Regions from separate parts of the Pseudoalteromonas sp. L23 genome, predicted to be linked through region 2. Evidence: riboswitches for the same ligand, from Rfam matches in the RefSeq annotation. Region 2 holds a riboswitch; the other holds the start of a gene.
What was found. Region 2 has a riboswitch for cobalamin ahead of L3V43_RS02480 (ABC transporter ATP-binding protein). Riboswitches for the same ligand answer to the same signal wherever they lie in the genome.
Positions count from the first base shown of each region.

Region 1: another riboswitch for cobalamin. It lies ahead of L3V43_RS12135 (TonB-dependent receptor); the one in region 2 lies ahead of L3V43_RS02480 (ABC transporter ATP-binding protein).

Region 1 is NZ_JAKKCW010000006.1:129,500-134,980, forward strand. Features, by position in the region: gene L3V43_RS12130 (hypothetical protein) at 1-883, opposite strand, end outside; gene L3V43_RS12135 (TonB-dependent receptor) at 1,309-3,171, opposite strand; cobalamin riboswitch at 3,206-3,452, opposite strand; gene L3V43_RS12140 (YajQ family cyclic di-GMP-binding protein) at 3,542-4,024, opposite strand; gene L3V43_RS12145 (VanZ family protein) at 4,177-4,527, shown strand; gene L3V43_RS12150 (2-dehydropantoate 2-reductase) at 4,520-5,422, shown strand.
Region 2 is NZ_JAKKCW010000001.1:535,546-541,026, forward strand. Features, by position in the region: gene cobS (adenosylcobinamide-GDP ribazoletransferase) at 1-259, opposite strand, end outside; gene cobT (nicotinate-nucleotide--dimethylbenzimidazole phosphoribosyltransferase) at 259-1,314, opposite strand; gene L3V43_RS02475 (iron ABC transporter permease) at 1,307-2,332, opposite strand; gene L3V43_RS02480 (ABC transporter ATP-binding protein) at 2,329-3,126, opposite strand; cobalamin riboswitch at 3,196-3,351, opposite strand; gene L3V43_RS02485 (histidine phosphatase family protein) at 3,342-3,941, opposite strand; gene nqrM ((Na+)-NQR maturation NqrM) at 4,022-4,234, opposite strand; gene L3V43_RS02495 (FAD:protein FMN transferase) at 4,335-5,366, opposite strand; gene nqrF (NADH:ubiquinone reductase (Na(+)-transporting) subunit F) at 5,475-5,481, opposite strand, start outside.

The sequences.
Region 1 (5,481 bases), on a different contig from region 2:
TATCACCAGGTCTTAAGGTATCTAAGCCTTTAAGCGGAACGACACCTGAATTGATTAACTGGGCGTTGTGTTTAATGACCTGCGGAATATCTTCGCTCATATCCACACCCAAGAATTCAAACACATCAATCACAATACGGCTAAATTCTGTATAAAGCTTGTCAAAAATCCCCGGAGTCAAGGTATCTATCAAATCGAGGATCCACGGCAGCTCTACTTTTGTCGTCACCACAGGCTTAAAGCTAGAAATTAAAGGATCTAACTCAAGCTGCTGGGTACGTACATCATACTTACCTTTGATGGTGACATTTTCGTTGTTAATATAGACATGGATATAAATATTCATCCCAAGCTGCTTCTTACGAAACTTAGCGTAAGACTTCAAATCGAAGCCATCGATCAACACCGGTACTTTATTTTGTGCATCGACTCTACCTGCGATTTTCATATGCATAGTGCCGTAGAGACTAGTCGTGTGGCTTACTTTATTTGAACTAGATTGTGCGGCAATATTATTGACGATATCGGTCGTCAACTCTTTGTAGTTATGTTCTACATTCGAAAATTGCTGATGAATGATATCTGAAACCTGCGTATACATTTCCTTTGGACCTTGGCTAGATGTTGTCCTGCCAGTAGACCAACACTCTCCACCAGTATAAATCACAGGCACAGATATAGGCGTTAGGTGATCGTTGCCGGGGTGGCGATAATACATCATGCTGCGGATCCGATTACAGGTTTGCGATGGCGCGTTAAACCAAGCGAAATCGCCCGTCATTGATTGTGTTGAAAATTGAGGTTCAAGCTGGTTTTCAGGTAGCGAAGCTTGCGCTGATGTGACAATCCCAAGCGTGAGTAACCCAAATAATAGTGACTTCATGTTCTTTTCCTTAAGGTAGTAATAATACAAATCAAATCTATTATCAACCACACATAAAGCAGAACACCAGTTACAAATGTAATGCAACTAGGGCCTGTTGATCTTTCAAGTTTGTTTTTGCAGCAGTTTGACTGGTATTTATACAAGGCAGAGCCTGCGTAGCATAGTTATTCTATGTAAGTCAGGTGATAACACAGTAGAAGTGCCAGTCAAGCGCTGCCCTTTGGGTTCACCTGAGTACGCTTTGTTCATTGTTGCTCAACTTTTGCCTAGATTACTAGGCGGCAAGTCGAGCGTCGCGATCAAAACACACTCAGAAGAACAAAAACCAAACAGCAAAGGTCAACAGGCCCTAAATGATAAATAAGAAAAGTGATCCATTACTCACGATGGATCACTCTGGGTATTGAAAAGCAGTTAACGCATTAGAAGCTGTAGCTCACACCAACGTAGGCTTGTCTACCTAGTGGCTTATAGCCCAGTAAAGAGCCATCTTTTGCTTCGCCCGCTGTGGCATTGAAATAACGCTTATCGGTTAAGTTTTCAATACGGCCATTTAACTTGAATCCGTCGAAAAACGTATAGTTAGCAGCTAAGTTAAACAGCGTATATGACGGTAAAGTCACTGTATATGCACCTTCAGCTCCCCATACTTTTTCGTCGCGATTACCTCTATGGACTAAGGTCAGTGTTGCGTCGACATTTTCCCACTCTTTACTGACTGAATAAGTTAAGGTGCGTCTCGCTCTGCGCTGTAATTGCTTATCGGTATCTGCGTCTTTAGCACTCACATAACTCACATTTACCGTATGCTCGATACCAAAGTTGTCTTCAATTTCAACAGAAAGATCAGCACCTTCAAAGTCAGCGCGCTGAACATTGTAAGGGATGTATTTCCATTTATCATTTTGCTGATAAACGATTTTATCGGTAATACGGTTATCGTATACCGCAGCTTCCACACGGAAGTTCTCGCCGCTCCATGTAACAATAATTTCGTTATTAGTAGCTTCTTCTGGCTTAATATTTGGGTTAGGTAAATAGTAAGGACTATCAATCACAAACGCCTGTGATAAAGAAGGTGCTCTAAAGGCAGTACCATGATTCAACTTAACACTTAGGCCATCCATGAGTTGCTTGCCTACAGCAACCGTGTAGGTGTTTGCACGACCATGAAAATCATAATCATCCGTTCTCAGTACAACCTCTGCCAGCCAATTTTCATCGTTGTAAAACCCACCGAGTGCTAAAGATAAATTATCACGCTCAGGCTCTGAAAAAGAGGCGGTAGAATCACCAACATCTTCATTTAGAAAGGTAAAGTTACCCGTGAAGATCAAAGCTTCAGTTAAACTATATTGCGACTGATATTCAAATTGGCTGCGTTTGGTGATATAAGCGTTATCGTCAGCACTATTACCGATTTGAACATTTTGTTCCTTACCTAAGCTGTATGACGCACTTTGGCTAAACTTATCAGTACGTCTTTTCCACGCCAACTTATTGGTGTAGTTATGGAAACGGTAAGCATCACTACCAAAAGAGTCATACTCCCCCTCACCTTCACTGTACTGTGAACGTAAGCTAAAAATGCCACTTTCTTCATCACCATACTGCACATTTAAACCGGCATTACCGTTATAATATCCATCACGGTCATGGTTTTTTGTGATTGCAGCTTCAGGGTCTTTCTCAATCACATCATAGCCATCGGTATGAGTGTAACCCGCATTAGCTGCAATACTAAACTTGTCTTTTTTGTAATTTACCGTCGCTTCGGTCTTGGAGTAATTGTTACTCCCAGTAGTAAACGCGATAGTATTGTTATTCCCTTCGCGACTAATAATGTTAATCACGCCAGCAATGGCATCTGAACCATAAATCGCAGCTTTGGCACCACGAATGATCTCAATTCTTTCGATGCTATTAAGTGGTAAATTAGTGAGCGAATTGTCACCGGAGTTTGCATCCGTCACTCGAACCCCATCGATTAACACTAGCGTATGCTTAGCGTCATTACCGCGTAGGAATAAACTCACGCTTTGGCCGAAGCCACCGTTTCTAACCGCTTGAATACCAGAGACATTATCGAGTAGCGATACGACATCTTGCACATTGCTTTTTTCAATTTCAGCACGACCTATAACCGTAATGGCAGACAGTGCGCTTTCTAGAGATTGTTCAAATTTATTGGCAGTAACAGTGATATGTTCAACATTTTGATCAGCAAACGCTGAAAAAGAGAGCGCCGTCGCTATCGCCGCGCTTAGAGCAGTTTTATTTAACATGGTTTCCCCTAACTTGTACCCACCGTACAAGAACACAAAGTGACTGTTTCAAGGCCGGTCTCCGGGCTCAGTAAACCTGCAAATTAGCAGTTCACTCTACCGTTGCGGGGGCAGCACTGGCATAGAACCGATCCAAGCTAATCACGTGCAATAAACTGTCTTATTCAATTTATTGTTGATTAACGCAATTAGGTGTTCCCTTGTGTTCGCACCAGTTTCCCGATTATCTATACACTTAGCAACCACACTAGGTTGTGTACAGCACCTTGAAAATGCGAGGCTATTGTCTTGGGTTTCGGAATGATTGTCAATGGACGTCTAGAAATCCAAAAGTGCAATCTATGCACTTTTGGAATGAAGTAAAGCGTAATTAGTCGCGGAAGTTTTTGAATTGAAATGGTTGGCCAAGCTCACCGGTACGAACCAATTGCATCGTTTCTTGCAAATCGTCACGCTTTTTACCCGTTACACGCACCGTATCGCCTTGAATTGATGCTTGAACTTTAACTTTTGAGTCTTTAATAAGCTTAACCAGTTTTTTCGCCATCTCTTTGTCGATGCCTTGTTTTAACGCCACCTTGCGCGATACGTATTTGCCTGAGCGTTCAATGTCTTTTAGCTCGAAGCTTGCCACATCAAGGCCACGCTTTGCCGCTTTACCCACTAACATATCAAACAACTGCATAACTTGCTGTTCTGCTTCCGCTTTAAGGTTGATCATTTCACCGTTAAGCTCGATTGATGCATCTACGCCACGAAAATCAAAACGCGTATCAAGCTCGCGAACCGCGTTGTCTACGGTATTTTTTGCTTCTGTCATATCAATTTCAGATACAATATCAAATGAAGGCATGCTTCTCTCCTAAAGTCATTTTGGCTCGATTATAGCAGTTTATGCTTAATTTGAGTTACTTTAAGTTTTTAAACAGCGTATTAGGATGTTCACCCAATGGACAGTTTTCGATGGTATACTGCTCGCTTAGTCATACAGAAGTAGGATGTATTGTGACACGGCGCGTTTATAAAGCTCTTTTGATTATCTCTTTAATTATATGTACGGTGCTATTCGCAAAGGAAATTAGCTTGTCTCCAAAGCTGTTCCCAAATATCGATAAAGTGGCGCATTTTGGTGTATTTTTTGTGCTTGCGTTTATCTCTCACCATGCTTTTAAAGTGAAAGTATGGACACACATAGTACTGCTGTCCTTGTATGGTGCAGGAATTGAGTGGATGCAACATTCATTACCGTATCGCCAAGCATCTACCGCTGATTTTTTCGCTGATTTAGCCGGTGCGGTCAGTTATTTTGTTCTATTTTATATTTGGGCAAGTTGGCGCAACAGAAAACATGGCTAACATACATATTTTAGGTGAAGGGGCGATAGGATTACTGCTCGCCCAGCACCTTAGTCAATCTCATCAAATTACGCTGATCACTCGAAACAAACGCGCGGCGACTTATCGCTATCAAACAGCAAGTATTCAACAAACCATCCCATGCAGTACAAAAACGCTTGCAGAACTTCCAGCTAGCAGTATAGATACGCTAATCATTCCTGTTAAAGCATATCAGGTCATCGAAGCACTCCGAGCGCTTCACCCTGCACTTTCAAAAAATGGCACGCTAATCCTTAGTCATAATGGCATGGTAGATTGGTCTGGTGAGTTAGCAGCGCTTGATAAAACACAATCAGCCTACTTCTTAAGCACATCCATCGCAGGCTATAAAGTCGCAGACACTGTGCATCATACAGGACAAGGTGCAACTTGGTTTGGGCCGTTAAATTTACCAGCTGAATGCCACTACCAGCGCGTATTCTCGCAATTGTTTAGCACATTTGACAATGCTCAAACCACGTTTGACATCATGCCAACACTTTGGAAAAAGCTGGCGGTTAATATTGCCATTAACCCGTTAAGTGCATTGGAACAAGTCGCAAATGGTCAGCTAAGACAGCCCAAATACGCGGCCCAAATCCTTAATTTAATGAATGAAGTACAACTTGTGGCCACAAGTACAGGCGTGAACTTAGCGCTTAGCGAGCTAGTCACGCTTGCTTACACCGTAATGGCGCAAACTGCAAACAATCGCTCTTCAATGAATCAGGATATCACGAATAACAGACGCACAGAAATTGACGCCATGTGCGGGTATATTTGTGAGCTAGCAGCGAAGCAAAATATCGATGTGCCGTTTAATCAACAGTTACTTGAGGAAGTGAATAAGCGCTGGCAGCTAGCGCGACAATAGACTTAACTTCTCGGCGGGTAAACCGCCCCCCACAAAGTTATTTGCACAGCGAATTAGGG
Region 2 (5,481 bases):
GACCATCTTCGTGAAAAGCCCCGGTAAGTAAAATACTCGCAGTCAGTACGACAACGGCACCAAACATCGGCGATACACCACTACTGGCAACATAGCCAAGCATGGCCGAGAAGCTACCAACAAATAAACCAACCAAAGCAAAGTAACCACTCACTTCGCTGAGTTCATCAGAAGAAGGGGCTGGTTCCAAACGAATTGGCACCCGCGTTAAAAACACCACAGCAAACTTAAACAGTCGCCACTCTTGTTGCCACTGCATTATGCGTCTACCACTTGCGTAACATCGGCATCGGCAAAGCTTGCCATTTCGCAAAAGAAGCCTAGCGCAGCTTGTAATAATGGAAGCGCTAGAGCGGCGCCCGTTCCCTCACCCAAGCGCATATCTAAATGCAGTAATGGCTCAGCGTTTAACTGCTCTAACATTAACTTATGGCCTTGCTCCATAGAGCCGTGAGCAAACACCATATATTGCTTACTTTGCGGTGCAATTCTACTTGCCAACATAGCCGCTGCGGTAGAGATGAAGCCATCCACTATGATTACTTTTTGTGCCCGTGCAACCGCCAGCATGGCACCAACCATTTGCACAATTTCAAAGCCACCTAGGCGCTGCAAAATGTGTTCTGGTGTCGCAAGCTTATCTTGATGATATTCTAGAGCCTGTTTGATAAGTGCCCGTTTTTTGCAAAGCGTTTCATCGTCAATGCCTGTACCGCGCCCCACACATAATTCCACACTCGCCCCGCTGAGCGCCGCTAAAATTGCAGCTGCAGAACTGGTATTGCCAATCCCCATCTCACCAAAAGCAATCACGTTGCTACCCGCTTCAATAGCGGGCATCACCACTTGCTCTCCATATTCAAGTCCTTGCTTGAGCTGCATTTCGCTCATCGCGGGCTGTTTATGGAAAGCATGAGTAATATCGCCAAGTCGCTGCGAGCGCAAATTCGGCGAAGGCTCGCATGGCACTAATGTGCCACAGTCTACTACGGTTAACTGCCAACCAAGTTGTCGACAAAAGACATTGATCGCGGCCCCCCCCTGCACAAAGTTTGCAACCATTTGCCCAGTTACTTCGCTTGGCGCAATAGAAACCCCTTGGCTTGCAATACCATGGTCACCCGCAAAAACAAACATTGCAGGGCGTGTTATTGCTAACTGCTCTATGTCTAATTGCGTCTGCCCTTGTGAGAAGATCTGTACTAGCTGCACAGCTAAAGCTTCAAGCTTACCTAGCGCACCTAGCGGTTTGGTTTTTAAGTCGATGCGCTGTTGAATAAGCGTGTTTAAGCGAGTATCTAACGGTTTAACCATGGGTAACTCCGACGCCTCCAGAGCGGCGATTTTTGAAAATAAGCAATGCTAAGAAAAACACGCTGCCAATGGCGGCGGTGATCACCCCCACAGGAAGTTCCTGATTATCGATAAGCGTGCGCGACAATACATCCACCCATAGCATCAAAAGCGAACCGCAAAGCGCGGTGGCCACAAGCCCAATGACCTTTGCTTGCGAGATAAAAAAGCGTACGATATGCGGGATCATCAAGCCTACAAATCCGACTCCGCCGCACGCAGCCACAAGTACTGCGGTGAGCAAGGAGCTCAATAACAACATACCTATTCGCACTCGTCCTACATTCACGCCAAGCGTGGTGGCGCTCTCATCTCCGAGTAACAAGGCGTTGAGCGGCCGACGCATCACTAAAAGCGTGATAAAACTCAGCAACACGACCAAACATGGAAGCCATAGCCATTGCCAGCTCGCCCTTGCAAACGAGCCTAGATTCCAAAACAAGATTGCACTGATGGCTTGAGGGTCACTCCAATAGAGCAACAAGCTAGTAAAGGCACTGAACAGAAAAGAAAGTGCGACGCCCGCCAAGAGCATAGTTTCTACCTGCTGTAGTGCATTGCGTTTTGCCACAAATAAAAGCAGCAAGATAGACAGCAAACTTCCGACAAATGCAGCCCCAGACATCATTAGGCTAGACTGTGCACCAAATAGCGCAATAAGCACCACCACACCGAATGAAGCACCTGAAGAAATACCAAATAAATAAGGATCAGCTAGCGGGTTACGCGTCACGGTTTGTAAAATAAGACCCGCTATCGCCAGTCCTGCTCCCGCGCTCATCGCCAGTAACGTCCGTGGCAGACGAAGCTCAACTACCACCCGTTGTTGAAGTACGTTGGGATCGAAATTAATAATCGCTTGTATAACCGTATGCCAAGATAAATCAATCGCACCGATCTTAAGTGCCATCAGCATGCTAAAACAGCACAAGCTCAATAGCAGTATCGATATCAACGCGATCCGCTTTGCGGCAATCATAATTGATACCCGTAATGAAAGCGTATATGTGGGATCTCACTGTTATTTGGCGGATGGCGGACAGTAGAAACCTCTGCACATACCCCAAAAACTTGGCTTAATAGGCTTTCGGTAATGACTTCAAGTGGCGACCCATCTGCAACAAGCTCACCGTTATTTAATACTAATAAGCGGTCGCACAAGGCGCTAGCCAAATTTAAGTCGTGAAAAGACGCAATGATAGTAACACCAAGCTGTTTGGCCAGCTCCATAATTTGGATTTGATATTTAATGTCCAAATGGCTGGTGGGCTCATCCATTATCAATACTTGAGGCGCTTGCACCATGGCACGTGCGATCATTGCCCTTTGCTTCTCCCCACCAGACAAGGAGCTAAAACATTGCTCTAATTTATGGCTCAATCCAACCTGCTCAATGGCATGTAAGATTGCCTGTTTTTCAGCAGCCGTCGTTGTCGCGAGCAGTGATTTGTTCGGTGTTAGCCCCATCAATACCATATCAAATAATGGCAGAGTAAACTCAGCGGGGATCTCTTGTAGCACCACAGCAACATGTCTCGCGTAGGCTTTACGTCCATAACTAGCTAGCGGCTTACCATTGAAAAGTAGCGACCCAGAACTTGGCGCTGTGTATTGATATAAAGTGCGCAGCAAAGTCGACTTTCCAGCACCATTCGGTCCGAGCAAACCAATAAATTCACCCGAATTAATAGCAAAGCTGAGTGCCTTTAAGATGGCTTTACCACCAAGCTGCACGCTAAGTTTATCGATTTGAAACTGTGGAGTGACTGCCATAGCACCTCTGATTGGGCACGGCAAAGTAGTAGCTTATAGACAAGCGACAACTTTGACTTAAGTCTGCCCGCTTAAGTATATAGATAGGCCTTGGTATCTGACTTATGCAAGAGGTAACACTCATACACTTACAGTTGCGGGGACAGTTGAGGACTCACACCTCATTCCCAATATCTGCCTATCACGAAATTTGCAATATTATGAAGTCTAGACGTCTAAAATACAACTTTTGGCCAAGCAGTTTGGCTGCTGTCGTAAAACACCTCAACTTTTACTATACCCGCATAAGGAATATCTATCTTCGATTGGTATGCAGTAAGCTCAGGCGATAGGTCAAGAATAAGTGCTACAAGCGCTTTTATTACTCCAGCATGCGCTACGACGGCGGTACACTCTTCACTTGGCGATTCCAAAATGCTGTGCCACCATGTGGCAACCCGATGATGAAAATCATACATAGACTCTCCCTCAGGAGGCGTGTGCAGCCAAGGGTTTTGCCAAAAATCGCCAATACTTGGAAATTGGGTTTCTCGCCAAAGCGTATCATAAGGTTGTCCATCCCATAATCCAAAATCAAATTCGGCGAGATTTGGCTCCACCTCAACGGGGAGTTGATACTGCTTTGCAAAGGCTGTGGCTGTATTCAGGCAGCGCTTCCTTGGAGAGCTAATAATACCCTGCAGGCCACTTAGGCTCGTTAACGATTGCAGCAATTGCTGAGCACCAGTACTACTGAGTTCGGGATCTGTCACTCCAAGTAAATGGCCTGATAGGGTCGTTTCACCATGACGAACAAAATATAGCTGCCGCTGCATTTTTACTTAACCTGAGGTTTGTTACCCAAAAAGCAAAAACGCAAGCTAAGCTTGCGTTTTCAATTAATACCATTCTACGGTTATAGGATCTGGTTTTCTTTCCACATCTCTTCTTTTGCTAACCGCTTTTTGCGTTTGTCGCATGGATCGTCGCAATCACAAATTTTGTCAATGCCCATTGAGCCCAAACCACCACAGCTACTTGCCATGGATTTCTTTTGTACGATAACGCCTACAGCCATCGCAACAGCGATAAGCATAAGTAAACCGAAAGTAAGGAGGAATAAAGACATTATCTAGCCCCTTTTATTGCTACATTGAATTGAGTGACGACGCGCAAATTATACGCTTTCATGGCGTCACTCACAATTAAATTATGGGGTGTTGTACAGCTTAATTCAAGTACGGCTGAAATGCTTCACTCGCGTAACTCTTGATCCCTTCAGGACTTTTATACATCAAATACACGGGGAGTTGATGCTCAGTGGCATACGCCTTTGCACGCTCAGTGCCCATCACAGTCAATGCTGTCGCTAGGCCATCAGCCGTCATCGCAGATGGATGTAGTACCGTTACAGACACCAGCTCATGTTTAACTGGGCGACCCGTTGTAGGGTCAATAAGGTGTGTAAAGGTTTCACCGTCCATTTCATAAAAAATACGGTAGTCTCCTGAAGTTGCAATACCGTTTTTACCAGGCTCTATCACGCGGTGAATTTGGCGTTGACCAACAGGCGCATCGGGTTTCTCGATAGCAATACGCCACTCACCATCCGGCTTCTTGCCAGAAACGCGAAGCTCGCCACCGATTTCTACCATATAGTCATGAATATCATGACTCTCAATCACCTCAGCGACCTTATCTATGCCATAGCCTTTAGCGGTTGCAGAAAATGATAATTCCAGCCCCGTAACTGTTTTCGCAAGACCACGGTCATTTAAAATAAGCTTATCAACACCGATACGAGTGCGCATATCGTCTAACTCGACCTGTGACGGACGCATTGTTGGTCTTTTGTCAGGACCAAATCCCCACAAATCGATAAGCGGTCCCATCGTAACATCAAGCGTTTTGGTCGACTTTCCAAGGCGGATAGATTCGGCAACTACCAAGCGAAAGTCTTCACTGATAGGCATAACGGTATTTGCGGCTAAACGGTTGAACTGGTTAATCTCAGAATCTGGGATATAGGTGGACATAGATTGATTAACAGCCTTTAATGCTTGCTCGACCTCATCGTGCAACTGCGCTTGTTCGAGCGGCTTTTCACCGGGGAATACCTTGATGTTGTAAGTCGTGCCCATGGTTTTACCAGACAGCACAATTTCCTTGGCTTCAGGTTTGGCGTCTTGGCACCCTGTTAAAAAAACGAATAAAAACGAAATAATAAAAAATCGAGATAAAAAAGCGTAACTTGCTTGCATCAGAATTCCCTGAGTTTAGTACCAACGGGTATAAAAAAGCCCTCGAGCAAAGTATTTTGCTGGAGGGCTTATATTCTAACTTAAGTTCATTGTTAGACCGAAACCTAATTAACCA